One region of the Sporomusa aerivorans genome, then DNA from elsewhere that is predicted to be linked to it. Evidence: riboswitches for the same ligand, from Rfam matches in the RefSeq annotation. Region 1 holds a riboswitch; each other region holds the start of a gene.
What was found. A riboswitch is a leader RNA that binds a small molecule or an ion and turns the genes downstream of it on or off. The one in region 1 is predicted to bind cobalamin.

Region 1 (8,152 bases):
AGGCGTTGACCTTTATCGTCTTTATGCCGACCCGCGGCACGCGCTACGCCGACAGGCAGCCGCCGGCGCTTAAAGAGACAGCCCGCCTGCTAAGCCATGCCCGCCTGCTGTTTGCCGATATTCCGCTGAGTCTGGGCTGTATGCGGCCTGGCGGGCGATACCGGGAAGAACTGGACAAATGGGCTGTCCGCACGGGCTTTGACAGCCTGGTCAATCCGGCGCCGGCCGCTGTTAGACTGGCTGAAGCGCTGGGGCTTACCGTAATCCGCAAAGAGGAGTGCTGCGCCTTATGAGTCTCTGGAAACTGTCGGCCGGTACGGCGGCTGCTGTTGGCAAAAAACAGCTCAAAACCGATGTCCTGCCAACAACGGCTTATGTTATGCTGGGGGAAAAATGCCAGAACAACTGCCGGTTTTGCGCCCAGTCCCGGGACAGCTCGGCCCGGTCCGATATGCTGTCCAGAGTTACCTGGCCGGAGTTTCCGGCAGCCGATGCGACCGGGGCAATTGGCGCCGCCTACCGGAGCGGGCGGATAAAAAGGGCCTGTTTACAGATTGTCAAGGGCAGGGAAAGCTGGCAGGAAAGTATAGCGGCACTGGCTGCTTTGACCGGCAAAAGTGATATTCCTGTCTGTATTTCCACCGATGTGGCGACAGTTGCACAGGCTAAAGAGTTAATTGAGCGGGGAGCCGACCGCGTATCGATAGCCCTGGATGCGGCTACGGCCGATATCTACGGAGAGGTCAAGGGCGGTCAATGGGATAAACGCTGGCAGCTATTACTGAGCTGCGCTGCGGAACTGCCCGGACGGGTCAGCACTCACTTGATCGCCGGTCTAGGGGAAACAGAAAAAGAAATGGTTGGCACAATGGCTGCCTGCCGGGAGAAGGGAATTCATGTGGGCTTGTTTGCCTTCACGCCGGTGCGGGGCACCGCGTGGGAAGAAAAGCAGCCGCCGGCCATTGGCCACTACCGGCGGTTGCAGATTGCCCACTATCTGTTAAGACAAGGTTACTCAGGAGGTATTTTTCAATTTGCGGACGGAAGGCTGACAGGCATCAAGTTGCCGGCCAGAGAGCTGGCGGCTTTGCTGGCTGACGGCAAAGCCTTCGAAACCAGTGGCTGCAGCGGCTGTAACCGTCCTTATTATAATGAACGGCCCGGCGGGGTTATGTATAATTATCCGCGTCCGCTGACCCCTGCGGAAATAACCCAGGCCCTTAAGGAGGCGGGACCGTTATGGTAGCGGTTGGCTGGAGGAAACGGAGGCTTACTGTATGAAATGGCGGGTTGTTACCAGCGGTATCGGTTCTGCGGCTTATAATATGGCCGTGGATGAAGCCATCCTGAAAGCGCATGCCGCCGGCAAGGTTCCGCCGACAATTCGTTTCTATGGCTGGAATCCGCCGGCAGTCAGTCTGGGTTACTTCCAAAAGGCACAGGCCGAGGTCGATATCAGCGCCTGCCAGCGCCGGGGCATTGCGGTTGTCAGGCGGCTGACAGGCGGGCGGGCGGTGCTGCATGATCATGAATTTACCTATAGTATTGTAGTCAGTGAGAAGCAGCCGCTGATACCGCCTACCATTACGGCCTCGTACCGCTTTTTCTGCCAGGGTTTGCTGGCCGGACTAGAGACTTTGGGGATAGCGGCTGAGATGAGCGTCCCTGTGGCTGCCTATGGGCAAAGTAAACGACGGCCTGCTTCTGCTGCCTGCTTTGATGCACCGTCGCATTACGAAATTACTCATCATGGCCGCAAACTGATTGGCAGCGCCCAGGTGCGTAAAGACGGGGTTATTCTGCAGCACGGTTCACTGCTCTTGCGCTTTGTGCCCGGGCAGGTGGCGTCCCTGCTCAATCTGCCGTCTGACGAGGCCCGGGACCTGGTGGCCGGCATGCTGGCCAGACGGGCAACCTCTCTATATGACGCCGCCCGGCGGGAAGTAAGCTGGCAGGAAGCCTGTAAGGCCATGCAGGCTGCTTTCGGGCCGGCATTAGGAGTGGAACTTGAACCTGACGGGCTTTGCGCGGAAGAACAAGCGAGTGTCAGGGAACTAGCGGCGGCTAAATATAGTCAGGACAGCTGGAATTTACTGCGCTAGGGAATCAGGCATAAATCTGTTTGCTAGCCGGCCGGAGTGAGCGTAATATAGGGCCAAAGCAAGCCTTTGGGCTATGTAGGAGGATCAACATGAGCTATGATGTAGCCGTTATTGGCGGCGGTCCAGGCGGATATGTGGCTGCTATCCGTGCTGCGCAACTGGGTGGCAAAGTATTATTAGTGGAAAAAGAAAGCCTGGGCGGGGTATGCCTGAACAGGGGCTGTATTCCTACCAAGACATTGCTGAAAAGTGCGGAAAAATGGGAAGATTTGCAGCGCTGCGCTGAATTTGGCCTTCAGGCCGGTGAGGTCGGCTTTGATTTTAGCTCAATTGTGGCGCGGAAAGATAAGGTAGTCGCCGGTCTGCGGGCCGGTATTGAGCAACTGGTGAAAAGCAATGCTATTACCGTACTCCACGGTACAGCCGTACTGACAGGCGCCGGCAGCCTTGCAGTGAGTACGGCGTCCGGTACGGAAACTTATGAGACCGGTAAAGTAATCGTTGCCACCGGTTCGGCGCCCAGCTCGATACCGGTACCGGGACGGGAGTTGGCCGCTGTTCTTACCAGTGATAATTTGCTGGAACTTACGGAGGTACCTAAAAGCCTGCTGGTAATTGGCGCCGGGGTGGTCGGCCTTGAATTTGCTTTTATTATGAAAGCGTTTGGCTGTGAAGTCACCATCGTGGAAATGCTGCCAACCATTTTGCCGATGGTGGACAGCGACATAGTGAAACGCATCGGGCCTGTACTGCGCAAGCAGGGAATAAAAACGGTGGCCGGGGCCAAAGTGACGGCGATTGAGGAGGCCGCTGGCGGCGTGACGGTAAAAGTGTCTACTGCCAAGGGCGATCAGGAATTTGCAGTGGAAAAGGTACTTGTAGCGGCAGGACGCCGGCCGGTAACCGAGGAGCTGGGGCTGGCTGAGGCTGGCGTTTTCTATGACCGGACAGGTATTAACGTCAATGAGCGTATGGAAACAAATATTCCGGGCATCTACGCCATCGGCGATGTAACCGGCCAAAGCATGCTGGCCCATGCCGCCTCGGCAGCCGGGATTGTTGCTGCAGAGAATGCCATGGGGTTAAACTCGGTTATGGATTATCGCGCAATTCCCAGTTGTATCTTTACTACCCCCGAAATCGCCATGGTAGGGCTTACGGAGGCGGAAGCCTCAAACCAAGGGCTGAGCTATACCATCGGCCGGTTTAATTTTGCCGCCAACGGCAAAGCTGTGACCATGGGGGAACCCGACGGCTTGGTAAAAATAATCGCCGCTGCTGAAACCGGCAAAGTACTGGGTATGCATATTCTGGGGCCGCATGCCAGTGATTTGATTATGGAAGGGGCTCTGGCCATTCAGAATGGCTTAACCGCCCGGGATATTGCCCATACCGTCCACCCCCACCCAACTTTGTCGGAGACCGTAATGGAGAGTGCCCATGGCACTTTCGGCGAAATCATCCATCAGGTTAAGATGAAGCCCAGATAGAGAAAGTGCGCCTAAGTGAGAACAAGGAAACCCGTGACAGGATGTGCAATCCCGGTCGCGGGTTTGGTCTTTTATAACATGCCTTTTTTCCGTAATACCAGGCCGGCCACGCTGCTGGCAGAGATGCACAGCAGAACCACTGTCCAGAAGCCTGTTTCCGTGCCCTGAAGCGGCACGATGAGGCTCATGCTCCAGAAGCTGGAGATCATGGTTGGAATAGATAACAGGATAGTTACCGCCGCCAAAAATTTCATAATATAGTTTAAGTTGTTGGAAATGACCGAAGAAAATGCATCCATCATACTGCTTAAAATATCGCTGTAGGTTTGTACTAGCTCGAGTGCCCGGCGGTTTTCAATAATGACGTTTTCAACAATATCCTCATCGGCTTCGTCCATTGGCAGGAGATGACGCATCTGCGGATTGGAGCGCAGCCGGAGAATGCTTTCCAGCACGATAACGTTAGCCCGTAAAGCTGCTGTAAAATAAGTCAGGCCTTTCTCCAGATTGAGCAACTGGAAGACTTCTCTGTTGGTGGTGGATTTGCGTAAATGCACTTCAATTTCATCAGTGCGCTGCCGAATGGAGTGAATATGCCGCAAAAAAGCATTGCCTGCCTGATAAAGTATCTGGAAAAAGAACCGGGAACACTTGCGGGTGTCGAATTCGGGGCCGACATTGTCAGGAATAAGCGTGGAAGGTTCCAGGCTTATTGTGATGGTTAATTCCGGTGCTAAAATGATGCTGAGTGGAATTGTATCGTACTGATCGGCACTGCGAGCTAACGGTATGTTAATGATAATAAGCACACACCGGTCATGGAGTAAAACACGCGGACAGCTGTCTTCTTCAAAAGCATAGCGCAATAGCTTATCCGGGATCGCCGTGGTCGATGAGATCAAAGCAAATTCCCCGTTCGAAGGCTGGGCGGCTTTCAGCCAGGCGCCCTTTAAGACTGAAGGGTCAAAGGGAACTTCCTCTAAGCCTGTAGCGCTGCTGCGGTAGGTTGTCAGCATAGCGGCGGCCTATACCTTATTGACCCAGTATTGTGATTTGGAAATACCCTCCAGTTCGATGTGTTCAACAATACCGACTATGGCAGCATCCACGGCGCTGTCTTCGTTTTGCATAATTCTGCGGGCCGAGCTGCCTGTCAGTACCAGCACGGTTTCGCCGTTGCCCGCTCCTACAGTATCAACGGCCACTTGTAAACTAATTGTATTCATGCCATCCAGATTCAAGGGCTGTACGATGAGCAGCTTGCTGCCGATAAGGGTATCATTTTTCGTTGGAGCGACAACCGTGCCGACGACTTTACCAAGCCACATAATAATCCTCTCCTAAAAGTAAGCTTAGTCTTCCAAAAAGGGATTACCCTCATCGGAAAGTTATAAAAGGATATATGATACTATATTTTTGACTAAGGGCCCTGTTTCCTATGTGGTTTTTTGTGCTATCATAGTGGATTATTGCGGCTGAGAATAAGCTGGGCGGAACTGCACTATAACTATGCCAGGAAAGCGTCGGAAAAACCTGGAAAAGCAGCGGCTTCCAGGGGTATTAGCGGTAAACTATAATTTTCTTGACTTTTCGTAAAGTTAATCATACAATCTAAGTAACTAAACATGGAACAGGTGCCCGATTGGGCTTAATAGGGAAGCCGGTTTAAATCCGGCACGGTCCCGCCGCTGTGATGGGGAGCCAACTGCAACAAGCCACTGAAATAGTGTACTATTTTGGGAAGGCGCAGTTTGGCTATGAACCTAAGTCAGAAGATCTGCCTGTTTGACAATCACCGTTTTTCACCCACGAGCGATGGGGAGGGGGTTTGCGCGTTAGCTTGGGCAAAATTCTCTGTCATACCGTTACGGTGACAGGGATTTATTTATTTTAAGGAGTTGTTTTAGATTATGGCAGGGATTTTTTACGGCGTTGGTGTAGGGCCTGGCGACCCCGAATTACTCACTTTGAAAGCTATTAATGCAATAAAGTCGGCAGATGTGGTTATTGCTCCCCGTACCGAAAAAAAGGACGAGAGTACAGCTTTGTCCATTGCCAGGCCGTATCTGCAGGAAGGCACCGAGATTTTGGAACTGGTATTCCCGATGAACTATAACGCGCAGGCATTGTCAGATGCCTGGGTCAATAATAAAACCACTATCCTGAAGTTATTGGACAGTGGTAAAAAAGTGGCTTTTCTTACACTGGGTGATCCCATGCTGTACAGTACCTACATGTATGTTTACCGGCTGCTTGAGGCTTCCGGTCATCAAATTGTTAACATTCCCGGCGTTAATTCTTTTTCGGCAATCGGCAACCGCCTAGGTGTGCCGTTGGCAGAAGGCGGCGACATCTTAAGCATTGTTCCGGCCACTATTGATGATGAACGGTTGGAAAAGGTGCTGGAAGTTTCCGATAATGTTGTGCTTATGAAGGTATATAAGAACTATACAGACATTGTTGAAAAACTGCATAAACACGGCATGGTGGAAAATGCCGTGATGGTTTCCAAATGCGGTCTGGAAGGCGAGGAAATTGTCCATGACCTGGCAGCCGCCGGCACACAAAAGGTGAATTATCTGTCAACCATTCTGACAAAACGCTCCAAAGTGAGTAAACACGCATTGGCATGAGTAGTACATTAACGGCGCTCCTTAGCCGTCAGCGCTCCAAAACCCGCCTGGCGGGGGGGATACTGCTGGCGGCTATGGCGCTGTTTACTTTGGCCGCTGTTGGTTTTGGACGTGCTGATATCAGTATGATTGATGTGGCCTCTGTTATTTACGGTAAAATATCGGGCAGCTCTGACGCCTACAGCCATATTGGCGCAGCCAAGACGGCTATTATCTGGGATATTCGGCTGCCGCGCATTTTAGCGGCCGTTGCCGTCGGCGGCGGTCTGGCTGTGGCCGGTGTGGTGTTTCAGGCGCTGTTAATGAATCCGCTGGCTGATTCCTACACCATGGGAGTATCTACCGGTGCGGCTTTTGGCGCCAGTGTGGCTATCTATTTGAATATTTTTACGCAGGGAGGCCTGCCGGTTACGGTGTTTGCTTTTGGCGGCGCGGTAGCTACTCTTCTTGTCGTCATGTCCATGGCCCGGGTAGGCGGCTATGTTTCTTCGGCCAATCTGGTGATTGCCGGGATTATTGTCAGCAGTATTTTATCGGCCGCTATCAGTATGGTCAAAAGTCTGGCCGGTGAACAGGTCTCAGCCATTGTATCCTGGCTCATTGGCAGTCTGGCCGCTAAAAGCTGGGAGCATGTCCTCTACGGCTGGCCGCTGATTTTATTTGCCTGTTGTCTGTGCTATTATTATGCCGAAGACCTTAATATTGTTTCTCTGGGTGACCGGGAGGCCCGCAGCCTGGGGATTAACGCTTCCCGCCTACGGACAATTCTTTTGGCGGCTGGGGCGCTGATTACGGCGGTATGTGTGGCCATTGGCGGCATTATTGGTTTTGTCGGTCTTATTGTACCTCATATGGTCAGGATGCTGACCGGATCGGATAATAAGGCGCTTATCCCCCTCTCAGGGCTTACCGGCGGCATTCTTTTACTTACCGCCGATACCTTTGGCCGTTCAGTCGGCAATATCGAAATTCCGGTCGGTGTATTGACAACCCTTTTGGGCGGTCCCTTTTTTGTTTATATATTCAGGATGCGCAACAAGACGCTGCAATAGGAGCGTTACTATGATAAAAATTGAAAATGTTAGTTTTAATTATGCGGCCAAAGAGGTTCTCAGAGATATCAATCTCGAGATCAGGCAAGGCAGTTTCAGTGGCATCGTCGGACCAAACGGTTCAGGCAAAACAACACTGCTAAATATTATCACCGGACAGTTACCGGCTGCAGCCGGAACAATAATGCTAAAAGGGCGGGATATCGGTTCTTATCGGATTGAAGAACTGGCCCGCCATATTGCTATTGTACCGCAAAATATGGATATACGCTTTCCCTATACCTGCCTGGAGATAGTAAGTATGGGACGGACACCGTTTAAATCAAGGCTCTCTGGCCTTACCGACGAGGACCTGACCATCATTGAAAATGCCATGCGTCTTACAGACACACTGGATTTTGCCGGCCGGCTGGTTACCGAACTCAGCGGCGGCGAGCGCCAGCGGGTGCTTTTTGCCAAAGCGCTGGCGCAAAAACCCGAGATTTTATTCTTGGACGAGTCGTTTTCCAATATGGATATTTATTACAGCATTAAGTGTCTCAACCTTTTAAGGGAACTTTGCGCCAGTCAGGGATTGACGGTTGTGGCCATTATCCATGACCTGAACCTGGTAAGCGCCTTTTGTTCCGACGCTGCGGTTTTAAAAGCAGGGCGGCTGGTACAGTACGGCAAGGCGCCTGCTGTGCTCGCGCCGGAGCTTATCCGGGAAATTTTCAACATTCGGGTTGTCCGGGCCGGTGAGACAGGACTTGCTGTGCTTGCCGACATATAAGAACAAGAGTTGCTCCTGCCTCGATAGAAAATCCAATAAAGGATTATTGTCCAGACAGGGAGTTGGTAACGCTTCGCCGCTGGTGCTTAATCTACGCTGTTAC
Region 2 (8,152 bases), 730 kb from region 1:
ATACCCGGAGCCTTCGCGCATCTGTCAATTGCATCCCATAATCCGTTCAAATAGACGGCTCCCAGCGCCCGGTCGTAGAGTCCGTAGCCCGGCATGCCCTCTTCACCCCAGATCATCCTGCCGTGATCCGGCCGCAGCGGTCCGGTAAAGTCGGCGTCATAGAGCGCTTTCATAATAGCGTACATATCCAGCGAAGAGTCGTCGGCCTTATGCGCTACCTCGCTAAATACACCCGGTTCATAGATTTTGATGTTACGCACATGGGCAAAATGCAGGCGGCCCGTTCTCGCAAAATGGCCAAAAATTTCGGGCATGTTATTAGCGGGGTTGGCCCCCAGTGAGCCACTGCACAAGGCCAGACCGTTGGCAGGACTGTCCACCAGTTTGACTATGCGCTCCAGATTGACTTTGCTTGTTACTATACGCGGCAAACCAAACACGGACCAGGGCGGATCATCCGGGTGAATAGCCATCTTGATGCCGCATTCCTCGGCAGTGGGAATAACGCCTGCCAGAAAATACTTAAGATTGGCGAACAACTTCTCTTCATCAACATCCTGGTATAGTTCAAACGACTTTTTAATGGTAGCCAGCCGGTCTTTTTCCCAGCCGGGAAGTTCAAACCCGTTGGCCCCCTTCTCCATGTCGGCTACTAATTTGGCCGGCTCTAATCCCTTGATTACTTTTTCATTATAGAAAAGAGCGGTTGATCCGTCAGGCAATTCCTTTGCCAGTTCGGTACGGGTCCAGTCAAAAACAGGCATAAAATTGTAGCACACAACCTCGACACCGGCTTTGGCTAAATTCTTCAGCGTAATGCAGTAATTTTCGATATACCGGTCCCGTGAGGGCAAACCTAGCTTGATATCCTCATGGACGTTTACACTTTCTACTGTCTTAAAAGTGAGGCCGGCTGCTTCAATCTGGCTTTTAATCGCCAGAATATCTTCATAAGGCCATACTTCTCCTACCGGAATATGATAGATGGCGCTAACCACATTTTTCATGCCGGGAATTTGCCTGATATAGCTCAGGGGAATCTTATCCAGCTTACTACCATACCAGCGAAACGACATTAGCATAACTTATCCTCCTTATTTTTGAGCCTATTTTATAGCCGGCAGCCAGGATGCAGCCAAGCGGTATCAAGCGTTACACGGCATTACTGGCATCTTGCCGGAAATATACCAGGGTTAGATTCATATAGAAAAGGGTTGCCGTTTTATCTGCATGAAATAATCACTATGCTCGGCCCGCAAGTGTTCCAGATCAACAACCACTTTGTTAAGATGCACATCGATAATTTTGGCGCCAAGGACTATATCCTGCTCACTTATGGCTCTGACCAATTCCCGGTGTTGCACAAGCAATTGGTCCCATTCAAAGGCTTTATCTTTCAAATTCAAAATCCTTACCCGATTGTAGTGAGCATTCATAAGCTGCAGCATATTCCAGGTACGGCTTTTTTTGCAGCCCTTGAAAATTATGCCATGCATCGCTTCGTCCAATTCAAAAAAACGGAGATAATTTTTCTCGCTAATACATAATTCCTGCAAAGCCAACGAGGATTGCAGTTGAAACAATTCTTCGGCAGGAAACTGCGTACAGGCATGCTGAATGATTTCCTTCTCCAGTGTTTCGCGGACAAACTTGGATTCTTCCACCTGCTCCGTATCAATGAGAGAAACATACGTCCCCTTTTGCGGAATAATATCCAGCAAATTCTCCTGCGCCAGCTTAATAAACGCTTCTCTGACCGGCGTCCGGCTTACTTGCAATTGCGTTGCCACATCCTGCTCGGATATATTCTGGCCGGGAGGAAGGTTTAAATGGATAATGTTTAGCTTTAAAAATCTGTATACATATTCACGAATAGACTCCTGAGGGTTCTGTTCGATAAGCAGCAAATCATAACCCCTCCTCGTTTTTGTTTTCTACCATACTACCATACTAGCATATCTATTGTATTCTGACAATATTAAAAATGCAGAAGGCTCTTTACCCGCGAAGCCGGGACTCGCCTTCTGCATACTATCTACGTACAGCTACCGCTTACCAAAATAACTGCTATTAATAGCTTTATCGGCAATCTCCAGCCCTGCACGGCAAAATTTTTACCGGTATTGAGCAACTTGCGCCCCATGTCGGACCGCCCCTATTCCTCGCCAGTCACACCCATAAGGTAGGCGATTGTCGGCATAATATCGATTGGCCGCCGATAGTCCTTATTTCCTGGCGGACAAGTTCTTCTGGTATATAAGCAATGGAACCCGGTGATGGTTATCATACCACCAGTCTTCGGCCGGCTGAATACTTTGTATCTCCTGGGTATTAATCCCTGACACTATGGCTTTGCTTTAATGCCCCCGGTCCGTCCTGGGCAACTGCAACCTCTGCTTCACCGAAAGTTTTCATATCATTGATAACATGCAGTGAAGCGTTAACCAATGACATCCCCATCGCCGCCCCGGTTCCCTCCCCCAAATTCATGTCCAGTTTAAGGTAGGCCGGTAGCTCTAGCAATTCCAAAGCTGCCCGGTGCGCCGGCTCAGCGGCGAAATGCGAACCCAGCAGGTAGTCTTTCACTTGCGGCGCCAGCTTGACGGCTATGAGAGCTGCCGCACTGGTAGCAAGACCGTCCAGTACGATTGCAGCCCGCCCCGCAGCCGCCCCTAAAATAACGCCAACCAAGCCGGCCATGGTCAAACTGCCCACTTTTCTTAACACTGCAAGCGGTTCCTCGGGAGAGGTTGAGTTGACTGCCAGGGCTGTACTGACCAATTCGGCTTCATAGCCGGATAATTCCGCAAGTACACTGGCATTGTAGCAAGCGGTAACAGCCACTGCCGGTAACAGTCCGGCGGTCCCCATTTCGCCCAGACCAATTACCTGTACACCCTGCGCGATTTCTTCCCGGGCAACTTCGATTCCTGTTTGCACAGCCTGCAGCACCTGCTCACTGGTCATAGCCGGCCCTTTCGTTATATTTCCGGTGCCATAGGCCAATTTTTCATGACGTACAGCAGGCAACGGCGGCAAATCAACTGCTACGCCAATATCCACTAAAACCGGCTTAGCTTTGACATGTTCGGCAAACACATTAATAGCCGCGCTGCCCTGACAGAAGCCGGCGATCCGCTGCTGGGTCGTAACTTGCGCCTTATTCCAGGCCAAATCAGCCGCCACTCCGTTATCAGCCGCCATAATGACAATGCTTTTGTTCAGGCTGCGCGGGCGGGAATTGCCGGTAATTCCCGCCAATTGCCTGACGATATGCTCGAAAGAATATAAACTGTTAAGCGGCTTGGTTAAGTTATCCAAACGCACCTGGCAGCGTTCCATAGCCGGCTCATCCAAAGGTTTTATTGCCGCAATAATATCTTTAAGCATGAGTCTGACCTCCTGTAGTGCCCAGCAATTTAATGGCCGCCCGCAACATATCAATGGCTACCGAAGCGCCAATCCCCTCACCGAGACGGACCCCCATATCCAGGCAGGCCTCCAGATTAAGATGGCGTAAAGCGATAATGTGAGCCGGCTCGCCGGACAGATGCGAGGCAAATATATACTTTTGACAGACAGGCTGGATGGCGTTGGCGATTAAAGCCGCCGCCGTGGTATTGAGTCCGTCAATCATCACAGCGCAGCGGTTGGCGGCGCAGCCTAAAACGACACCGGCCAATGCACCGATTTCAAACCCGCCTACCTTGGCCAATACATCAAGTCCGTCGCCGGCATCCGGTTTATTAAGCTCCAGCGCGCGGCGGACAACACCGATTTTAACCTCAAGCCGGCTGTCTGAGATTCCCGTTCCCCGCCCGGTGATCTGCTCGGGCGACAATCCGGTGAATGCGCCGACAATGGCGGCGCTGGCCGTTGTGTTGCCAATCCCCATTTCACCAAGGCTGAAACAGGTAGCGCCCTCACCTACTTTAGTGTTCACAATTTCAATACCGGTTTCAATAGCCTGTATGGCTTCGTCCCGCGTCATCGCGGGTCCCTGGGTAAAATCCCTGGTGCCATAAGCAATTTTCCGGTGCCACAGACCGGGAACATGGGATAAATCACCGGCCACGCCCATGTCAACCACGACCATGTCTGATTGGCTGAAATTAGCGAAGGCATTGGCACTGGCCCCTTTGGAGATAAGGTAATTGGCAGTCATATGCATAGTCGTCTCTATAGGATAAGCGCTTACGACCTGGCGGGCCACACCGTGATCGGCCGAGGCCACTACCATGCAGCTGCGCGGCAGGCGCGGCTCAAGCTCTCCGGTTATGCCGGCGTATTGTCTGACCATCTGTTCCAGCCGGCCAAGACTGCCTGCCGGACGAATCACGCTGTCCAGGCGGGCTTGTATCTGCTGCATAATGGCGGTATCCGGAGCAGTGATTTTAGCTAGGGTTGCTTGCAATAAATCCATAATAACCTCCATTGTTTTGTATGATTTACGCTGTAGGTATAAGATAAGACATGCGATTGCTTCGGTGTATCTCCTTGCAACGACCGGAGCGGGTGGGTAAAAAACAAAGGGCTTTTTTGGTGTACCCAAAAAAGCCCTCTTTTCCATGAAGGTTTGGCAAACGGTGTAAGGCAGGTCTCCTGGCTCCCGGTTCATCGACGCTTGCGCCTTCCCCTTGACGAGTGGCAAATGCAAGTTCTCCTCCGGTACAGTGGCGGGCCCGCGCGTATGTATGGCTTGGCCATACTCAGACTTCCCTATTCTCCTCCGGCAGTTAACCGGCGGCACCTTAACCGCGCATATGTAACTCTAACTGTGGACATTATAGCAAAGCAATCGCTCTGGCGTCAATATATATTGAATGATACTTTCCAGCAGAGTGTCATAGGGGGCGGGGTTGCCGACATAAAACAATCGCCGTCAAAATGGTGTAAAAATCACGCTTTTTTAGTTACCAGCCAAAACATATAACTAACCAAAAACAGCAGAAAACAAGCCGTAGCCCCTAAACACACATTGGTTGCAACCCCTGCTTTGGTCGCCAGCGTGTACAGGCCGACTCCTAAAAACATAAAGGTATTTTCCATGAAATTCTGAACGGCGATGGTTTTGCCTGCACCGATGGTATGGTGACCTACCTGCTGCAGGCAGGCGTTCATGGGAACTATGTATATCCCGCCCAGCGCTCCGACAATAAGCAGCCCGGCTACGGCTACCGGCAGGCTGGTAATCTTAAGAAATCCTAATATAGCTAACCCCATCGCCAAACCGAACCAAACGGTACGTTGATAGTTTCTGATACTAATCAGATAAGGTGTAACCAATGCGCCGACAGCAATGCCTACGCCGGTAACAGCGATAATCATACTGATAGCGGTACCACTGGTTATCCCCAAAGTAAGCGGTACCCACGCAAAGATAATCATCCGGAGCACAGCCGAAGCCATCCAGAAGGAGCCTGTCCCGATCAGGGAGTAATGACTCTGCGGATTACGCAAGAGTACAGCCGTATCTGCAAAAAATTCACTAATTGCACGGTTGTAGCCGATACTTCTATTACCCGCGTCTTTAGGTATGATGATATTAATGCCAATGGATGAGGCATATAAAAGCGCACAAGTTCCCAGTGCCAGGGTTATGGACAGATCGGAAAGGAAACCGCCGGCTACCGACCCGGCTAAAATAGCTAGAATTGTATAACTTTCCAGACCGGCATTGGCTCTAAGCAGTTCATCCCCGTTGCGGGTAAGAAATGGTAATATACCGTATTTGGCGGGACTATAGATAACCGCCCCCAGGCCTACGGCCGCATAGCTGAGCGCAGGATCAAAGCCAACAAACAATAGCAACACACCGGCGGTTTTTACGATATTGCCAATGATAAGAACTTCAGCCTTGGGCTTCCTATCGGCCAAACGTCCGACCCAGGGTGATAACATAATATAAGAGGCTAAAAAAATAGTTTGTACAAAAGAAAGGTAAAAGTCCGGATAACCATCCCGCCTAATTATGGCTAGAATAATAAATAGTATCATGTTGTCCACGAACGCTGACAGAAATTGAGCGGTAAACAGCGCCCTCAGCGGCGACAGTCTAGGCATCTTCTTGCGCCTCCTTTACTGCCAAGCCTTTAAGGGTGACATAGTCGGTTTTACCGCTGCCCAACAGAGGTAATTTATCCATTACAATAACTTCCGCCGGCATTGCCAGCATACTCTGACGGGACTGACCCATAAACGCCCGGAGCGCCTGTTTGGAAGCATTGGGGTGCATCGTATAGAGTATGATTTTCTCCCCTTTTTTATCATCCGGTACATTAATAGCTGCGTTGCGGTCGGTGCCGAAGCATTTTTCGGCGGCTTTTTCAACGGCATCCAGACTAATCATTTCGCCTGAAATTTTAGCAAAGCGCTTGAGCCGCGATTTGATACTGACGAAACCTTCACTGTCAATACTCACAATGTCGCCGCAATCGTACCATACCGGCGCCGGTATAAAACCTTTGCCATACAGCAGATATCCGGCCATGACATTAGGGCCTTTTACTATTAGATTGCCGCCGGCTTCAATCCCCGGCACCGCATCAGTACGGTATTCGATACCGGGCAGGAATCTGCCTACTGTTCCAGCCCGATTGAACAATGGCGAATTCAGGCTTAACACCGGCGCCGTCTCGGTAGTGCCGTAACCTTCAAATATACGGATACCAAACTTATCTTGCCACATTTGGCGTACCTCGTCCTTAAGTTTCTCGCCACCGGCCAAAACATAGCGCAAACTGTAAAAATCATAGTGATGGGCGTATTTGGCGTAACCGTACAGGAATGTTGGCGTACCCAACAACAAGGTCACATTCCGGTCATAAGCAACTTCCGGCAGCATTTTATAGTGCAGGGGACTCGGATAAAGAAATACTTCAACACCATTAAGTACCGGCAACAAGGTGCCGGCTGTAAGGCCAAAGGAGTGGAACATCGGCAGCGCATTCAGCATCTTATCCCGCTGCGTGTAATCTATTACGCTGGATACCTGATTAATATTGGCAAGGATATTTTCGTGGCGCAGAACTACCCCTTTAGGTTTGCTCTCGCTGCCGCTGGTAAACAGGATCAGGCTGCCTTCCCCGGCTGCCTTTTCACCGCTAAGGTATTTATATAGGCCTGTCAATTTATCAATAAGGCCAATCTCCCCCCTGACATCTTCCAGGTAAATAATCCTGAACTTGTCAGCCAATCTTGCCGCCAATTCCTCAAGCTTTCCTTTTTCGATAAACGTGCGGGAGGTAAGAATGGTTTTGACTGCGGCGGTTTCACTGCAGTCAATGTTGTTTGCGGCCCCGGCGCTAAAGTTGAGAATAGCCGGCGTCTTGGCAAGATAAAACAGCGAAAACAAAGCTAACACATGACCGATGGAGTTAGGCAGCATAACGCCGACAGTTTCTTCCTTGTCTAAGATGCTCTTTAATCTGCCACCCAAAATGTAACTGCCAATAATGGCTTGTCGATAACTGACCGTACCGGTTATATCCTCGGCCATGATTTTGCTGCTGCCATGCAGCCTGCCGGCCGCATGCAATTTGTCAAATAAGTTGGTGCTGCCTGCCTGGTTCTGGCGGGCCTTAAACATCGCCTGCTGTAACAAGACGAGAATGCGGTCACTAATTTCCTTTTTCTGCAGACGGAAACTTCTCGCCGGCGCAGCACTAAGTTGCGCTGTCTGATCAATATAGATACTTACCTTGGGAAACCAGCGAGACTTCACCTTATCTTGTACCCTGGAAAACTTGGAAAACTCCAAACCGCGAAAAATTACCGGCTGCAGCACCGCCCCTGTTTTTAGAGCAATAAAACCAACGCCGCTATAAACTTTCATTAGATTGCCGGTAGTCGTGATACGACCCTCGGGAAAAAGAACCACCGTACGGCCTTCCTTAATAATGCCCACGATTTTTTTCAGCGAATAAGGATTAAGCGGATCAACGGTGATATGATCGACCCAACGCAATACAAAGCTAATCTTCGCGGCAATGGCCGTATTAATAACAAAGCACACGCCTGCAGGCAAATAAGCATATAAAAAAACAGCATCAAGAAACGATACATGATTAGGTAATATTATCGACGGGCCGCTAAACTTAATTCCTTCACCACCAATCAATCTGGTCCTAAATAATATTTTCAGCACGATTCT
Region 3 (8,152 bases), 1.5 Mb from region 1:
GGCAACTGCGCCGCTTACGACCATTCAGGCCGAACGCCGGGATCTCACCTCGGTAGTTGCGGCAACCGGCACCATTAAAGCGGTAAACTCGGTTGATATCAGCTCTAAAATAACGGCTCACATCAAAGAGGTTAAGGTTAAAGAGAATGAAGAGGTAGAGGCGGGAGAAGAGCTGGTTATTCTGGAGGACACCGGCCTGCAGGCGCAGGTAACCCAGGCGAAGGAGCGGCTTGACAATGCCGCCATAAAATACCAGCGGACTTCCCACCTGACCGGTATTGGCGGTTCAACCAAGGAGCAGCTTGATAACGCCAGCATGGACTATAAGATCGCCCAGGCCAATTATGATGAAGTAATGTCAAAACTTGACGATACCATTATTGTGTCGCCAATGGCCGGCAGTGTTATCGGCAAGCCGCTGTCGGCCGGGGAACTGGTGGCCCAGGGGGTCAATAATCCGACTGTTATTTTGACTGTGGCCGATATGTCCAAGATGCAAATTGAAGCCAACGTGGACCAGACCGATATTGGTAAAATTGCTATGGGGCAAAAGGTTAGCTTTACGGTTGACGCTTATCCCGGAAAAGAGTTTAGCGGAGTTGTTACTACTATCTCCCGTAAAGCCGTAGTTTCCCAAAATGTTACCTACTACCCGGTAACTATTGACGTTACCAATGCCGAAAATCTCCTGAACCCGGGTATGGTTGCCAGAGTATCGGTCACTGTCAGTGAGAGTAAAGGTGCGCTGACCTTGCCGCTGTCGGCCATCCGTTCAGATAAGAACGGTAAATATGTAGTGGTTGCCGGACCAAACGGTCAGACCAGGAATGAGCCTGTGACAACCGGCAATACCGGTGATGACAGAGTTGAGATTTTGAGTGGCGTAAACGAAGGCGACAAGGTTGTCTTAGCGCAGGTAAAAGTACAGACGCAGGGACAAACAGGCAGTCAGGGAAACCGTCAGGGTGGCGGCCGAATGTTCTAAGAACAGGGCTAGCTGGATTAAGGAGGTCATAACGTGACAATTGCATTAGCCAATATAACGAAAACCTATCAAATGGGCGACACGCTGGTGGCCGCTCTGGCGGGAGTCAGCCTTGATATCCGTGAAGGAGAATTTACGGCGATCATGGGTCCGTCAGGTTCCGGTAAATCAACGTTAATGAATATTCTGGGCTGTTTAGACCGGCCGACTACCGGTTCTTACAAGCTTGACGGACAGGAAGTGGCCACCTTAAGTGACGACGAACTGGCGTCAACCCGGAATAAGAAGATCGGTTTTGTGTTCCAGAATTTTAATCTGCTGCCCCGGATTACGGCGCTTGACAATGTGGCTTTGCCGCTGGTTTACGCCGGGGTTGCAGCCAAGGAACGGAAAGAGCGGGCCGCCGCCGCCCTGGCGTCGGTCGGCCTTGAAAAAAGAATGGATCACCTGCCGAACGAACTTTCCGGCGGTCAGCGCCAGCGGGTGGCCATTGCCCGGGCGCTGGTCAATGAGCCGACTATTATCATGGCGGACGAACCTACCGGTGCGCTTGATACCAAGTCGGGTGACGAAGTTATGGATATCTTTAAGACGCTCAATTCTTATGGACGTACCATCATTCTCGTAACGCACGAGCCTGATATTGCCGCCCATGCCAAGCGGGTGATTCATGTCCGGGACGGGCTGATCGTCCGGGATACAGAAAGGATTGAGTAATGTGTTCTGGGAAAGTGTCAAGATTGCTTTAGACGCACTTGTATCCAACAAGCTACGCTCAATCCTTACCATGCTGGGGATCATCATCGGGGTCGGCGCCGTTATTGCCATGGTGTCGATTGGTATGGGGGTCAGGGATAAGATATCCAGCTCCATTGCCAGCCTGGGCAGCAACCTGATTATTGTTATGCCGGGAGCGGCTTCTTCCTCCGGGGTGCGGCAGGCCGCCGGCTCCAATATTACCCTGACGCTGAAGGATTCCGAGGCGATTGCCCGGGAGGTTGACGGCATCGGCGCTGTTGCGCCCAGTGTCAGCAAGCAGTATCAGATGGTAGCCGGCAATATGAACTGGACTACCAGTGTCCAGGGGACGACGCCGGAATATACAGAAGTCCGTAATTTAAGTGTGCAGGCCGGCAGCTTTATTACCGATGACGATGTGGACAGCCGTAACCGGGTAGCCGTCATCGGTACTACAGTGGCCGCCAATTTGTTTGACACGCAAAATCCGATCGGTAAGAGTATTCGTATTAATAACGCACCCTTTACGGTAATTGGTGTGCTGGAAAGCAAGGGGCAGTCGGCCGGCGGGCAAGACCAGGACGACACGGTCATCATCCCGCTTACCACCGCTCAGGAACGCATGATGGGGATTACCTACGTGCAGACCATCAGTGTCCAGGCCGCTAATGCCGAAGTGGTGGACCAGGTTCAGGATGGCATTACCAGCCTCTTGCGGGCCCGTCACGGCATTACCGCCGACAAAGACGATGACTTTACCGTGCGTAATCTGGCCAGCGTCATGGCTACCGCCCAGGAAACGACAGCGACCATTACCCTGCTGTTAGGCAGTATAGCGGCCATTTCCCTTTTGGTCGGCGGTATCGGCATTATGAACATTATGCTGGTGTCTGTCACCGAGCGAACCCGGGAGATTGGTATCCGCAAGGCCCTGGGAGCCAGATATGCCAATATCCTCATGCAGTTTCTCATTGAAGCCATTGTTATCGGCGTCATTGGCGGGGCAATCGGCATCGCCACAGGAATTGGCGCTTCATATGCCATTTCCTCTGTTGCCGGCTGGAATACCGTGATTACATCCATGCCGATTATCATATCATTCGCGTTTTCCGTTGGGATTGGCCTGTTTTTTGGACTTTACCCTGCCCGGAAGGCCGCACTATTGAATCCGATTGATGCATTGCGGTATGAATAATTAAATAAATATAAAATAGTTATACAATCTACTGACAAATTGGCAGTAGATTTTTTTTATCCAGAATAAAATGCAATGATAAATGTTGCGGAAAAAGCGACGCATTGTCGCCAATCGCCTGCAATACAGACGATAAAGTAGACTTAGCTTCAGATGGGGTTTTAACCCCACCTGAAGTTTAGTCGCCCTTATCCAGGAACTTAGCCGCACTTATCTCCCGCTTATAGATGTAGGAGTCTTAGTGCGGGTTAGTTACAGGATAAATGAGTTATAACTCACGTAGTGTAGTTTGTATCAAAAATCGTCATCGTCAATAAAAACAAAGGATATATTGATTATTTATAGTTAATATAGTAAAATATTGGATTGACAAATGCCAAAGCGCATTTATATAATAGTAAACATAATATTTAATGGCTAATTTTGCTTATTAATGACAATTTTATATAGAACGTTATAAGTGTCGGCAGCATTTGCTGCTGAGCGATGAGAGGAAAACGGGTGAAAATCCTGTGCTGTCCCGCAGCTGTAAATAGGGAGCCTGCTTCAAAAGAGCGTCACTGGAGGAAACTCTGGGAAGACGGAAGCGAAGGTTATGATCTATGAGCCAGAAAGCCTGCTTATAATAAGATTCATTGTTGACTTACGAGTGATAAGGAAATGGATGTGTAGGCGCAGTCTATGCTTTTTCTGATTGTCTGCATATAACTGCACTGCGCCTGAATGGGCAGTCTGTCTGTATCCGTATAGAATCCTTTTCTTTTAGTTAAGAAAACGATTCTATACGGATTTTTATTTTTTGACAGAGAGGAGATGGTGATTTGAAGAGAAAAGAGCTTGTGCATCGCTTGGCGCAGATGGTTATTACTCTTCTCGGTGTCAGCTTCCTGACGTTTTGTCTGATGTATCTGTCGCCGGGAGATCCGGTAGAGATGCTGCTGGAGGTGGGCGATACCATTGTTTCGGAGGAAACGATTGCCGAGACGCGGGCACAGCTGGGGCTGGATCAGCCGTTTCATGTACAGTACGTCCGCTGGCTTGCCGGTGTTTTGCAGGGGGATATGGGCATGTCCTATTCGGCGAAGATGCCGGTAGCCGACCGGCTCTGGCAATGCCTGCCGGGAACGTTGGTACTGGCAGGCTCGGCTCTGGTAATGATGCTGTTGATCTCGGTTCCGTGCGGGATCCTGTCGGCGGTATATCGAAACCGTACCGCTGATTATCTGATTCGCGGCATTTCGTTTTTAGGCGTGTCTATGCCGAGCTTTTGGGTAGGGCTTATCCTGCTGTACGTTTTGGGGCTGAAGCTGAGGCTTTTCCCGATAGCAGGCGGTGTGGTGTCGCCGGACCGGATGGTGCTTCCCGCGTTAACGCTGGCCATTGCGATGTCGGCTAAATACACGCGGCAGGTGCGTACGGCGGTTTTGGAGGAACTGGGACAGGATTATATCATTGGTGCCCGGACGCGAGGCTTTCCCATGCGGAAAATTCTCTGGCGGCATGTGCTGCCGAATGCATGTCTGCCGCTCATTACGCTCCTGGGCCTGTCGATTGGCTGGCTGTTGGGCGGCGTGGCTGTTATTGAGATGGTCTTCTCCTGGCCGGGACTTGGCAAGATGGCTGTACATGCCATAGAGATGCGTGATTATCCGCTGGTACAGGGCTTTGTCCTCTGGATTGCTGTTTTGTATATGGGGATTAATCTGCTGGTTGATATCTCCTATACATATCTTGATCCGCGGCTGAAGAAAGGAGGGCGCTGAGTGTCGTTTTGGACAAAAGATAAATTCCTGTTTGGACTGTTTACGTTTTTGGTTCTAATGATTGCAGGCCTGGCGGTATTGGCGCCATGGCTGGCTCCTTACGACCCGTATGATGCGGTGATGCGGCAGTCGCTGCAGGCGCCGTCGGCGGAGCACCTGTTCGGTACGGACAAGCTCGGGCGTGACTGCTTATCGCGAATTCTCTACGGGACGCGGACCTCCCTTTTAATGACGCTATCGCTAGTCGCCATTATTTCGGTGATAGGGACATTCGTTGGTGTGGTCGCCGGCTACTCGGGCGGCAAGGTGGATACAGTGCTTATGCGCATTGTGGATATGATGCTGGCTTTTCCGGGCATCGTGCTGGCTATTGCCATTGCCGGCATGCTGGGCGGGAATATACTCAATACAATTCTGGCGCTGGCGGCCGTGAGCTGGACAAAATATGCGCGTTTGGGACGCAGCCTTACCCTGAAGCTGCGTGAACGTGATTTTATCGCGGCAGCCGTAACCAATGGAACAAGACCGCTCCACATCCTTTGGCGCCATATTTTGCCGAATATCCTGCCAACCATTGTTGTGACGGCCGCCATGGATATCGGTACGATGATCATGGAACTTGCCGGATTGTCCTTTCTGGGCTTTGGCGCGCAGCCGCCGACACCGGAATGGGGGCTTATGCTCAACGAGGGCAGACAGCATATCCAGACGGCTCCCTGGCTGATGATTTATCCGGGGGCTGCGATTCTGGCAGTTGTAGCAATCTTTAACCTTTGGGGAGACAGCCTGCGCGACATCATGGATCCGCAGCGGGCAAACTGAGTGAGAACATAGAAAGGGTGAGGTTTATGAAGGGCTTGGGAAGATTTATTTGTGTGTTGCTGATGATTTGCATGTCGGCGGTCTTTATGGCAGGCTGCGGCGGCAGCGGTAAAAAGGAAGCCGACAAAAAGACACTGAAAATTGGTGTAACAAATTTTGCGGATTCGCTGGAACCGACGGAAAATTATTTTGGCTGGGTGGTCATGCGTTATGGCATGGGGGAAAGCCTGGCAAAATTTGATGAAAAAATGAATGTACAGCCGTGGCTGGCTGAAAGCTGGCAGATCAGCGCTGATCATTTGACATGGACCTTCAAAATCCGAGACGGGGTGAAATTTTCAAACGGAAAGTCGCTGGATGCTGCCGCTGTCAAGGCTTCTCTGGAAAGAGCCTTTGCCAAGAATAAGCGCGCGACGACTTTCTTTAAGTATAAGGACATGAATGCTGACGGTCAGACGCTTACCATCCGTACGGAAAAGCCGGAGCCGAATATGCCGGGATTCTTAGCCGATCCGCTTTTCTTGATTGTAGATGTATCGGCTGAAGCAGGACGTAATTTTGCCAAAGAAGGTCCGATTACCACCGGTCCTTATATGTGCCAGTCCTTCGTCAAGGATAAAGCGGTCATGGTAAAAAATCCGCACTACTGGGACGGCGAAGTGCCGTATGAAACAGTTGAGATCCCGTCCATTGACGATCCGAACACAAGGGCGATGGCTCTGCAGTCCGGCGAGGTAGACATGGCAGTTAACATTGCAGCAGGCGACATCGGCCTCTTTAATGATACCGCAAAGTTTCATATCGACAGAATTTCCTCGCTGCGCACAGTACTTGCACGTATTAGCCAGCAGGGAGTCCTGGGCGACCCCAAGGTTCGTGCGGCTTTCATCAGCGCTTGCGACAGAAAGGCGTACAATGAGGTTATTCTGAAAGGAACTTTTATTGAAGGCAAGGCGCCTGTACCGCCGTCTATGGATTACGGCTTTGACCAGCTCAAGGATCCGAACAGCTACAATGTTGAACGGGCGAAACAGCTTTTGGCTCAAGCCGGCTGGAAAGATACGGACGGCGATGGCATACTCGAAAAGGACGGCAAGAAGCTCACTGTAGATTTTGTAGTGTACAACAGCCGCGCGGAGCTGCCGATTTATGCTGAGGCCGTGCAGTCAGATACGAAGAAGGTTGGCTTTGATGTAAAAATCAAGACAGTAGATTATAATTTGATCGACAAAATGGGGATTAACGGCGATTATGGCCTTTTGATATCGAATATCACGACGGCAAATACCGGTGATCCGGAGATCTTTTTGAACTGGTACTGGCGAACGAATAAAAACGGCGATAACCCCCAGAATGGCTCAGGCTATAGTAATCCGGAGCTGGATGCGAAGTTTGCCCAGCTCTCCACAGAGTTCGACCATCAAAAGCGCCGTCAGCTCATCGTCGACATTCAGCAGATCATCATGAACGATGGCGCGGCTCTTTTCCTGGGTTATCCGGAAACCAACATCATCAGCTCGACCTCGATTGCAGGCGCGAAGATGTATCCGTCCGATTATTACTGGCTGACCAATAAGATTAGACCGGCAAAAAAATAGATCGCGTGAAGGAGAACTGAGATGTTGATAGAGGTATCGGAGCTTTCGGTATCCTACGCGGAACATGAAATCGTCCGGAATGTAAATTTATCGCTCGATGCAGGAGAAATCCTGGCAATTGTGGGAGAAAGTGGCAGCGGCAAGACAACGGTTATTCGCGCCATCCTGGGCTGCCTGCCGCATGAGGGGCGTGTGACTGGCGGGAGGATACTTTTTGAAGGCAGGAATGTATTGGAGAATACGCCTGCCGAGTGGTGCCGCCTCTGTGGAACAAAGGCTGCCATGGTTTTTCAGGACAGTGGCAATATGCTGGATCCAATCCGGCGTATCGGCAGCCAATTCGTAGAGTATATCCGCGAGCATTCGCCGCTGACCAAACAGGAAGCAGCCAGGGCCGCAGAGGACATGCTCAGGAAGATGCACTTGCCCAACCCGGAAAATATTATGAAGAGCTATCCGTTTGAACTGAGCGGCGGCATGCGCCAGCGTGTCGGTGTGGCCATGGCCATGTTTTTCAAACCGCGCCTGCTGCTGGCGGATGAGCCGACCTCGGCCCTGGATGTGACGACGCAGGCGCAAGTGGTAAAGGAAATGATGGAGATCTGCCGGAAGGATAAAACGGCAATCATTATTGTTACCCATAATATTGGAGTGGCAGCCTATATGTCGGATAAACTGATCGTCATGCAAGCAGGAAGAGTCGTCGAATCCGGCGGAACGGACGAGATTATCTCCCGGCCGCAGTCGGCGTATACCAAAGAACTTTTAGCTGCGGTACCGCAGGTCGGAGGGAAAAGATATGTCGGCTGAGAAAGAAGAAATCCTGACAATCGAGCATGTCGTAAAACGTTTCCCGGTAGCCGACGGGCGCATGCTGACAGCCTGCGATGATGTATCGCTGTCGCTTTATCAGGGAGAAACACTGAGTGTTGTCGGTGAAAGCGGCTGCGGCAAAAGTACGCTCGTCAAACTGATCATGCAGCTGTATGCGCCGACAAGCGGGGCTATCTGCTATCGGGGCGAGGATCTTACGCGGCTCAAGGGAGAACGT
Region 4 (7,700 bases), 1.7 Mb from region 1:
TTACCCCGGCGGTAGTTTGTACCCGGCTGTTACATTGTGTCCAGGAACCGCTTTCATTGTTCTCGGGATTGGAATAGCTAAAGCCGATATTATATTTCCAGTTGTCATTAACAAGCCTTACATATTCCAGTTCAACACCGGTGTTGCGGAAATCACCGGTGTTAATCATATATTCACGATCATTATCTTCTTTCCAGATAAATTGGTCTTTTATATCCATATGATAAACCGCCAATTTAACAGACTGGTTTTGGTCGATAATCTTTAACCCGGTCTCATAATTCCAGCCCTGTTGGGGTTTTAATCTGCTAAAATCACCGCCTGGCTGTGAAAAATACTGATTTATCGCCGGCATTTGAAATGACTTGCCGACATTGGTGTACCAGGAAGTATTGTTATTTATTTTATAAAGGGTTTGGAATTGTGGCAAGAAAGTGCTTATCGACTTGGCATAATCATCAATAAAATGCTCGCGCAGACCTAAGGTTGCACTAAAGTCAGGATTAACAGCATAGGTATAAGCGCCATATACGGCGAGGCTGTTACGCAGGGCATTTTTGCGAACGGCCGCATGATCGGTGGAAGGATCATGATAATGCTCGTTCGCCAGCGTAACGCCGGCAATCAACGTGTCCAGGTCATTTCTGAGATTCCAGGTCTTCTGGTTATCCCAGTTTATGCCGTACATATCATACCGCTCACTAACGCTCCATATCTTGCTTGCATAGGTATATTTATCGGCAAAAGCCCGTCTTTTGTTAAAAGACAGCACCGATTTAAAATTATCTTCTTTGTCGTCATAGATCAAATTGATATTATTCCGGGTATCATTATATCTATATAACAGAGGACGGGAACCATTGACATTATACCGGGGACGATTGGACTCCAGATCGGTATACGACCAGTTAAGATTCAACTTGTCGCTTAACTGCGTTGTAAAATAAACACTGTCCTTGGTACCTTTGTCTAAACCCCATGGCTGTACTGTTCCATTACTTTTAGTAGTAATATTCGCTCTGGAAGTCCTGTCAACATCACCAACATAATCCCGGTTCAGATAAATAGCACTGTCGCCGAATTGCGAGCTTACAGACCAGCTTTTACTATAGTTGCCGTCCGTTATGCTCACTGTGTTTTGCTGGGCTCCGCCCGGCTTTTTGGTAATAATATTTACCACTCCGGCTAATGCTTCCGAACCGTACAGGGTGGCTCCTGCCCCCCTGATCACTTCAATTCGTTCGACCGCTGCCAGCGGAATGCCGGTGGAGCTATTATAGTTCAACAAATTGACCGGAGCACCGTTGACCAGAACCAGCGTTCCCTTATCGAGGCCACGCACAAGGGTCCGACCGGCAGACATGCCATATTCCATACCTGCCGGGCCATAAGACATGCTGTTAAAGCCGATGGTATGCTCCAAAGCGTCAAAAACATTTACCGCACCGGTTTCTGCAAGGTCTTTGGCGGTAATAACCGTTACCGCCGCCGGCGTCCTTAAGTCCTTGGTCTCGCTTCTTTGGGCCGTAACCACCACCGAATCCAGCGTAAAATTGTCCGCTTCCTCCTCAGCATCAGCCAGAGCGGTACCAGCCGGAAAAAAGACGCTGTTGGCCAACAGCAGAGCTAACATCACTTTTTTCCACAGAACCGGTTTCACAAGACATTTCTTTTTCAAAAATAATTTCCCCTCTCACTAAATAAATTATAAAGAAACACGGCTTGTCCCAAGCCTTTGGCGAAGGCGGAAGCCGATGTTGCCTTTATGCTGAAAGAAAGTCATACTTTCTTTCAGTTTAAAATAACAGCTTGCTGTGCATCCATGCTTTCAGGTCATGCAATAGCAGCTTTTATTTTCAAAAAAACACGGCTTGTGTATCGGGCAGCAGGCAAAGCGGCAACCGCTGCTGACTTAACCAACCCAGGCGGTGGCTAGCTAACAGGACAAATAAAAGACCCTTCCTGTAAATGCAGGAGGGGCCTTATCAATGTAAAGCAAAAGCAAGCCATGCCAAACACACTAAACCCCCTGTCGCTCGCAGGGAATAAAAGTAATATCAACCAGGCAGTTATCCTGACTCAAGTTCATTGCGCCTCCAAGCCTTCCCAGGAAAATTCCCAGTGGCATCCTTTGAAGTGGCTCCCTTTTACAGTGGCGAGACCGTGCCGGCATCACACCGGACTTCTCTATTAAGCCTTGCGGCACCTGATTTCCGTATATTTAGTTACATAAGCAGATCACTTATGAGTTATTACTAAAGCTGGCTTATTGATCTGCCCGTTCCTCCAGCTCACCTTCAATAGCAAGATACAGTTGTTCCAAGGCTTGTTTCGTTGCCGGTTTGGCGGCCCACATACCGCGACGCTGCGCCTCAAGCAGCTTCTCGGCAATCCTCTGCAGGGCCCACGGGTTAACTGCTTTCATCCACGCCTGCATATCGCTGTCTAAGGCCAGCTTGTCCGCCAGCCCTTCATACATCCAGTCTTGCATGACTTCACTGGTTGCGTCCCAGCCATAGCAGTGATTCACTAAGGCCGCCAAGTCCGCCGCCCCTTTGTAGCCATGTTTTTTCATGCCTTGGATAAACTTGGGATTTAGTGATTCCCCGCGCAATACACGTCTGAATTCTTCCGTAAGACTTTTGGTTTCTGTATGGCTGTGATCGGTGCTGTCACCGATATAGCAGCGCGGTGCTTTGCCGCGGATACTGCGTACGGCAGCGTTCATGCCGCCGCAATAGGCATTAAAGTCATCCGAATTGAGCAAATGCACTTCATGATTATCAATGTTCTTGATGGTGATATCCACGGTGCCCAGCCTTTGCCGGAACAGGTGCGGTAGAAAAGTCCCCTGCTGCTCGGAGCCATATACATGCGCGCCCCACCGTACATAGACCTCAGCCATATCATGCACATTCTCCCAGTTTTTCGCCTCTAAGAGCGCGGCAACACCGGCGCCGTAGCCACCAGGCGGACAGCCGAAAATACGGTAACCGGCCTGCTGACGGGCAAGCTCTTTTTCTACGCCCTGCGCTTCCAAGGCGGCACTGTCTGCTTTAATATGTTTTTTAACAAAATTCATTTCCTCCGGCTCATCCAGTTCGGCTACCAGCGCGGCAGCTTTTTCCATTAAAGTGATGACGCTGGGCAGCGTGTCGCGAAACAACCCGCTTACCCGGGCCATAACATCAATCCGCGGCCGTTTTAGTTCCGGCAGCGCAATGACTGCCAGACCGGTAACCCGGCGGCTGCCCTTCTGCCAGACAGGCCTGACCCCCATCAGGTACAGCAGTTCGGCAATGCATTGCCCGTTTGTCCGCATATTGGAATCAGACCAAAATACCATGCCGATACTCTCGGGATACGTCCCTTCCTCGGCAATGTAGCGGGTGATTACCTGCTCGGCCAGGGTCTTGCCGATCTCCCAGGCTGCCGGCGTCGGCAGATTCTGGGGATCAACGCCATAAAAATTACGGCCTGTCGGCAGGATATCCGCCCGGCCATTGCTGGGTGCACCGCCCGGGCCGGGCGCAATATATTCCCCGTTTAAAGCCCGCAGCGTATTGGTGATCTCGTGTACCGTAGCGGCCAAATTCACCGCCAGTTCTTTGCATATATAATTCACAACGGCTGTCAGCTCTTCAGTTGCCGCGGCCGTAAGCGTAAGCTCCTTAACCTGCGGCAGCTGAAACACTGCGGCAATGCCTGACTCGGAAAAATTATTGTCCTGCAAACAGCCGACCATCGCTTTACATCTCAGCCAGATTTCATCAATCAGCCTGGCATAGCTGCCGCTGCCGTCAGGCAGTAACTGGCCGCTTCGCTCAACCATTTGGTGATAATCATAACCATAAGCCCTGGCAATCACATCCGGCAGCGAAGGAATATTCCCGTTTTCCACCCGGGTGAGCGCCAGAATAAATTCAGTTAGCTTGTAAGCCTGCGGCGCCTCGCCCAGAGTGTGGAGGCCAACACGTATTTGCATGTGCTTCAAAGTCTCAAGGTAAGCATGAATGCGCAAAATATAGTCGGCCAGCGACTGCCCGGCCGGCCTGGGCAAATCTTCCTCCAGATGCAGGGCGGCTATTTTCGCGCTAATCTGCTCGCCAATCAGTACGGCATTAGCCGGCTGCTCCTCCCGGTAATGCGCATATTCATCCAAAAGCACTTCCAGTTCGGCTAACTCTTCATACGTATCGGCATGACTCATCGGCGGGCAAAGATGCCCGATAAGGCAGGCGGCGCCCCGCCGTTTGGCCTGAATGCCTTCGCCGACAATCGTGACATAATACGGATAAATATTCGGCAAATCCTGTAAGGCAAGCTCCGGATAACAGGTGCGGGACAGACCGGCATTTTTTCCCGGCAGCCATTCCAGAGAACCGTGCGTGCCCACATGAATAACCGCATCGGCCTGCCAGACATCCCTGATCCAGGCATAAAAAGCAAAATAATGATGCGGCGGCGGACAGGTCGGCGAATGAAGAATCTTGCCGGGCTCCTCGCCAAAGCCGCGCGGGGGCTGCAGGGTAAGCAGGATATTGCCGTTCAGCACTCCCGGAACCAGCAGGCTGTCATTGGCAAAAAACACATCTCCCGGCGGCAGTCCCCATTCGTTGCTTAAATCATCCCGGGTTGTCCTATCGAGCTTGTCAAACCAGGTTTTGTAATCGGCTTGGCCGACGGTGCCCACCACTTTATTTATTTGTTCGTCGTTGAGAAATCTCCGGTCATTCGTCACACCGGCCAAAAGCTCCTCCATGAGTTCATGCCCGCCGGCCGGGAGCCTGGCAATTGTATAGCCGTGTTCGGCCATCTTTTTTAACAAAACGGCAACACTGGCCGGCGAATCCAGGCCCAGCGCATTACCGATATTGGCATTTGTCGGCGGATAATTGTGAAAAACAATGGCGACCTTTTTCTGCGCATTGTCTTTGCAGCGTAAATTAACCCACTTTTTCACTTTATCGGCCAGCGCCTCCACCCGCTCCGGTACCGGCAAATACCGTTTCAGGCCGCCGCCGCTGGGTTCTGTACCGGCAACTACGCCGCCGTGAATAACGCCGTCAAACTCCGGCTGCACAACATTGACCGAAAGCTCTACCGGGTTCATGCCGGTAAAGCCCGCCTGCCACTCCGCCTGCGACCGTACCAGCGTATAGGCCTGAATGACCGGCACATTGAGCTCGCGTAGAAATCCCGGCAGGTTTTGCCGGCTCATGGTCAGACCTACTCTAAAGGTATTGATTACTGCGGAAACAACGACTTGCCCCTGCCGGTAAAAAAACTTTTGCACCGCCTGGCTGATTCCCGCCGCATTCAGGTCCTTATTATCCTCCCAGAGGCCAAATACGGGCAGCACGTCCAGCCCCCGGCAACGTAAAGCATTGATGACGGCATCAAGATAGGCTGTATCCTGCCATATCCACACCTCACGCGAAAACAGAATACCGACAAGGGGACGATCCTCTCTTCCTTTGACCTCTGGCTGATAGATGCCGTGCCAGACAAGTTCCGCCGGCAGCTTATAGTCCGGCGCTGCCCGGCCGGTCTTACTTGCCAGCCAAAGTAAGAGGCTCTGGTAGTTGCTGCTGCCGCTGAACAGGATATAATCGCGTATTCGCTTCAGTTCCTCGTCCGCAAAGCCGCTGACCGTGCATTGGCTGCTGTCGGCCGTTGACAGGAAGGCATATAAACCGTTGCCCTGGTTCTTTAACAGCTGCAAGGCCTTGCCTGCCAGTTCACATTCATAAACAGGACCTTGCCACAGGAAAACGACCACGTCACTGTTGGCGAGCAAAGACTCATATTGCGCACTCCAGGCAACAGTGTCATTAAAGAAATAAATATGCAGGTCCAAGGAAACAGTTTTGCTGTCTGTAAGATATTTTCCGGCCTGCCGCAGCATCGTACATTGTCTTTCCACATTGGTAAAAATACTTATCGTCGTCATACCAAAACTCCTTTGGCACAGTAGAAACTTCAGGATGATCTGTGCATGGTTCTTAACAAATATAAGAAGTAAGGAACGCCTACCACGGCCGTCATAATGCCTACACGTATTTCCAGGGGACAAAGTAAAATCCGGCCCAGCGTGTCGCACAGCAGTAAGAACGTGCCGCCGGTCAGAGCGCTGTAGGGCAGCAGCAGACGATGATCCGGACCTACCAGCAGGCGGGAGATATGCGGTATTACCAGACCGACAAAGCCGATATTACCGCTGACACAGACTGCCGTGGCCGCAATCAGGGAAGCGATCAGCAGTAAAAGCAGCCGGTAAGGAACGATTGCCAGGCCTACAGCCCTTGCCTCCGTTTCCCCCAAGACAAGAATGTTAAGATGGCGCGACAGCAAAATCAGCAGGGCAATCCCCAGGCTAATGGGCCAGAAAGCGATATATACATGTTCCCAGCGCCGGAAATCAAGACTGCCGATCATCCAGAACAGATACTGCTGCACCTTCTGTTCGTTAATATAGGTTAAGATGCCGGCAGTAAAGGCGCCTGAGATTATACTTACGGCCACGCCGGCCAAAAGCAGCGGCATCACCGGAATCTTTCCCTGCCGCATCACCAGCGAGACAGTGATACCGGCAGCGCATACCGCACCAATGAAAGCAAACAGCGGCATATAAAAAAGATTCAAAAATCCAATGCCGGAAGCAATGGCAATGACGGCGCCGGCAGCCGCACCGCCTGATACGCCGATAATACCGGGATCTGCCAAATAATTGCCGAAAATCCCCTGCATGACGGCACCGGAAACAGCCAGGGCGGCGCCGGCCATGATGCCAATCAAAGTGCGCGGCATACGTATCTGCCACAAAATAGACTGTTGCTCCAGCGTAAAATCGTCTGCACCGAAGCCAGGCAGATATAGCTGATAGCCCAGCACAGCAACTGTCCCGGCTAAAGGAATTTCAACCTGCCCCAGCATAAGCGAGAGACTTGTGGCAAGCAAAAAAGCTGCCAGCAGCAGGAGAATCTTGCTCTGATTTCGTTTATATAGCGTCAGCATGATGACCTTCTTTATGAAAAAAATTAAAAAAGCTCCGGATAGGCTGTCCGGGCGAATACCTCAATACTCTCAACAACATGCTGCGAACCTACGTAGCGAAAGCGGTCGGAAACCAGCTTCACCTGATCATTGCGAACGGCGGCAACATGCTGCAGGGCCGGATCTGTCATAATCTGCCGCCGGTAGGTGTCGACATCACTGTGCCCGTCATAATTCCAGGTAGGCAAAAGAAAGATATCCGGATTTGCGGCAATAATTTGTTCCTTGGACAGGCGGTTTTCGCCCTGGTCGCTGCCGGCCAGGAGAGCGCCGTTACGCAAATGGGCATATTGGAAGATATCTGCCAGCAAATTGTTTCTGTTGCCGATAACACCGATAAAATCAAAAGCCATCGCACATTTGCTGTTAGCCGGAGTGACTGGGACCAATCTTGCTTCAATTTGCCGCAACCGCTTTTCCATTTGGGCAATCATGCGCTGCCCCTGTTCCTCTTCCCGCACCGCGCGGGCTAAACTTATAATTCTTTGTTTAACCTCCGGCAAGTTTTTCGGACTTTTGGAAATATATACAGGAATGCCGACTTCTCTCAGTGTCTGTACTGCTTCCGGCCGCAGGGTACCTGGCGCCGCTAAGATCAGATCCGGCCGGAGCGCAATGAGCGCCTCGGCATAGGGTACGGCCCG

Region 2: another riboswitch for cobalamin. It lies ahead of cobT (nicotinate-nucleotide--dimethylbenzimidazole phosphoribosyltransferase); the one in region 1 lies ahead of cobI (precorrin-2 C(20)-methyltransferase).
Region 3: another riboswitch for cobalamin. It lies ahead of nikB (nickel ABC transporter permease); the one in region 1 lies ahead of cobI (precorrin-2 C(20)-methyltransferase).
Region 4: another riboswitch for cobalamin. It lies ahead of SATMO3_RS05495 (TonB-dependent receptor plug domain-containing protein); the one in region 1 lies ahead of cobI (precorrin-2 C(20)-methyltransferase).

What each region holds. Positions count from the first base shown of each region.
Region 1 covers NZ_CP156926.1:6,042,854-6,051,005, reverse strand. Annotated here, with positions in the region: gene SATMO3_RS28845 (radical SAM protein) at 1-293, shown strand, start outside; gene SATMO3_RS28840 (radical SAM protein) at 290-1,246, shown strand; gene SATMO3_RS28835 (biotin/lipoate A/B protein ligase family protein) at 1,278-2,102, shown strand; gene lpdA (dihydrolipoyl dehydrogenase) at 2,192-3,592, shown strand; gene SATMO3_RS28825 (magnesium transporter CorA family protein) at 3,664-4,608, opposite strand; gene SATMO3_RS28820 (EutN/CcmL family microcompartment protein) at 4,618-4,920, opposite strand; cobalamin riboswitch at 5,208-5,392, shown strand; gene cobI (precorrin-2 C(20)-methyltransferase) at 5,503-6,225, shown strand; gene SATMO3_RS28810 (FecCD family ABC transporter permease) at 6,222-7,277, shown strand; gene SATMO3_RS28805 (ABC transporter ATP-binding protein) at 7,288-8,049, shown strand.
Region 2 covers NZ_CP156926.1:5,310,083-5,318,234, forward strand. Annotated here, with positions in the region: gene uxuA (mannonate dehydratase) at 1-1,082, opposite strand, end outside; gene SATMO3_RS25425 (GntR family transcriptional regulator) at 1,200-1,907, opposite strand; gene SATMO3_RS25430 (nicotinate-nucleotide--dimethylbenzimidazole phosphoribosyltransferase) at 2,332-3,390, opposite strand; gene cobT (nicotinate-nucleotide--dimethylbenzimidazole phosphoribosyltransferase) at 3,383-4,423, opposite strand; cobalamin riboswitch at 4,575-4,769, opposite strand; gene lplT (lysophospholipid transporter LplT) at 4,900-6,063, opposite strand; gene SATMO3_RS25445 (AMP-binding protein) at 6,056-8,152, opposite strand, start outside.
Region 3 covers NZ_CP156926.1:1,028,560-1,036,711, forward strand. Annotated here, with positions in the region: gene SATMO3_RS04650 (efflux RND transporter periplasmic adaptor subunit) at 1-985, shown strand, start outside; gene SATMO3_RS04655 (ABC transporter ATP-binding protein) at 1,019-1,702, shown strand; gene SATMO3_RS04660 (ABC transporter permease) at 1,704-2,918, shown strand; cobalamin riboswitch at 3,360-3,557, shown strand; gene nikB (nickel ABC transporter permease) at 3,740-4,681, shown strand; gene nikC (nickel transporter permease) at 4,682-5,503, shown strand; gene SATMO3_RS04675 (ABC transporter substrate-binding protein) at 5,530-7,101, shown strand; gene SATMO3_RS04680 (ABC transporter ATP-binding protein) at 7,123-7,911, shown strand; gene SATMO3_RS04685 (ABC transporter ATP-binding protein) at 7,901-8,152, shown strand, end outside.
Region 4 covers NZ_CP156926.1:1,240,458-1,248,157, reverse strand. Annotated here, with positions in the region: gene SATMO3_RS05495 (TonB-dependent receptor plug domain-containing protein) at 1-1,678, opposite strand, end outside; gene SATMO3_RS05490 (hypothetical protein) at 1,766-1,936, shown strand; cobalamin riboswitch at 2,047-2,225, opposite strand; gene cobN (cobaltochelatase subunit CobN) at 2,267-5,953, opposite strand; gene SATMO3_RS05480 (FecCD family ABC transporter permease) at 5,983-7,017, opposite strand; gene SATMO3_RS05475 (ABC transporter substrate-binding protein) at 7,041-7,700, opposite strand, start outside.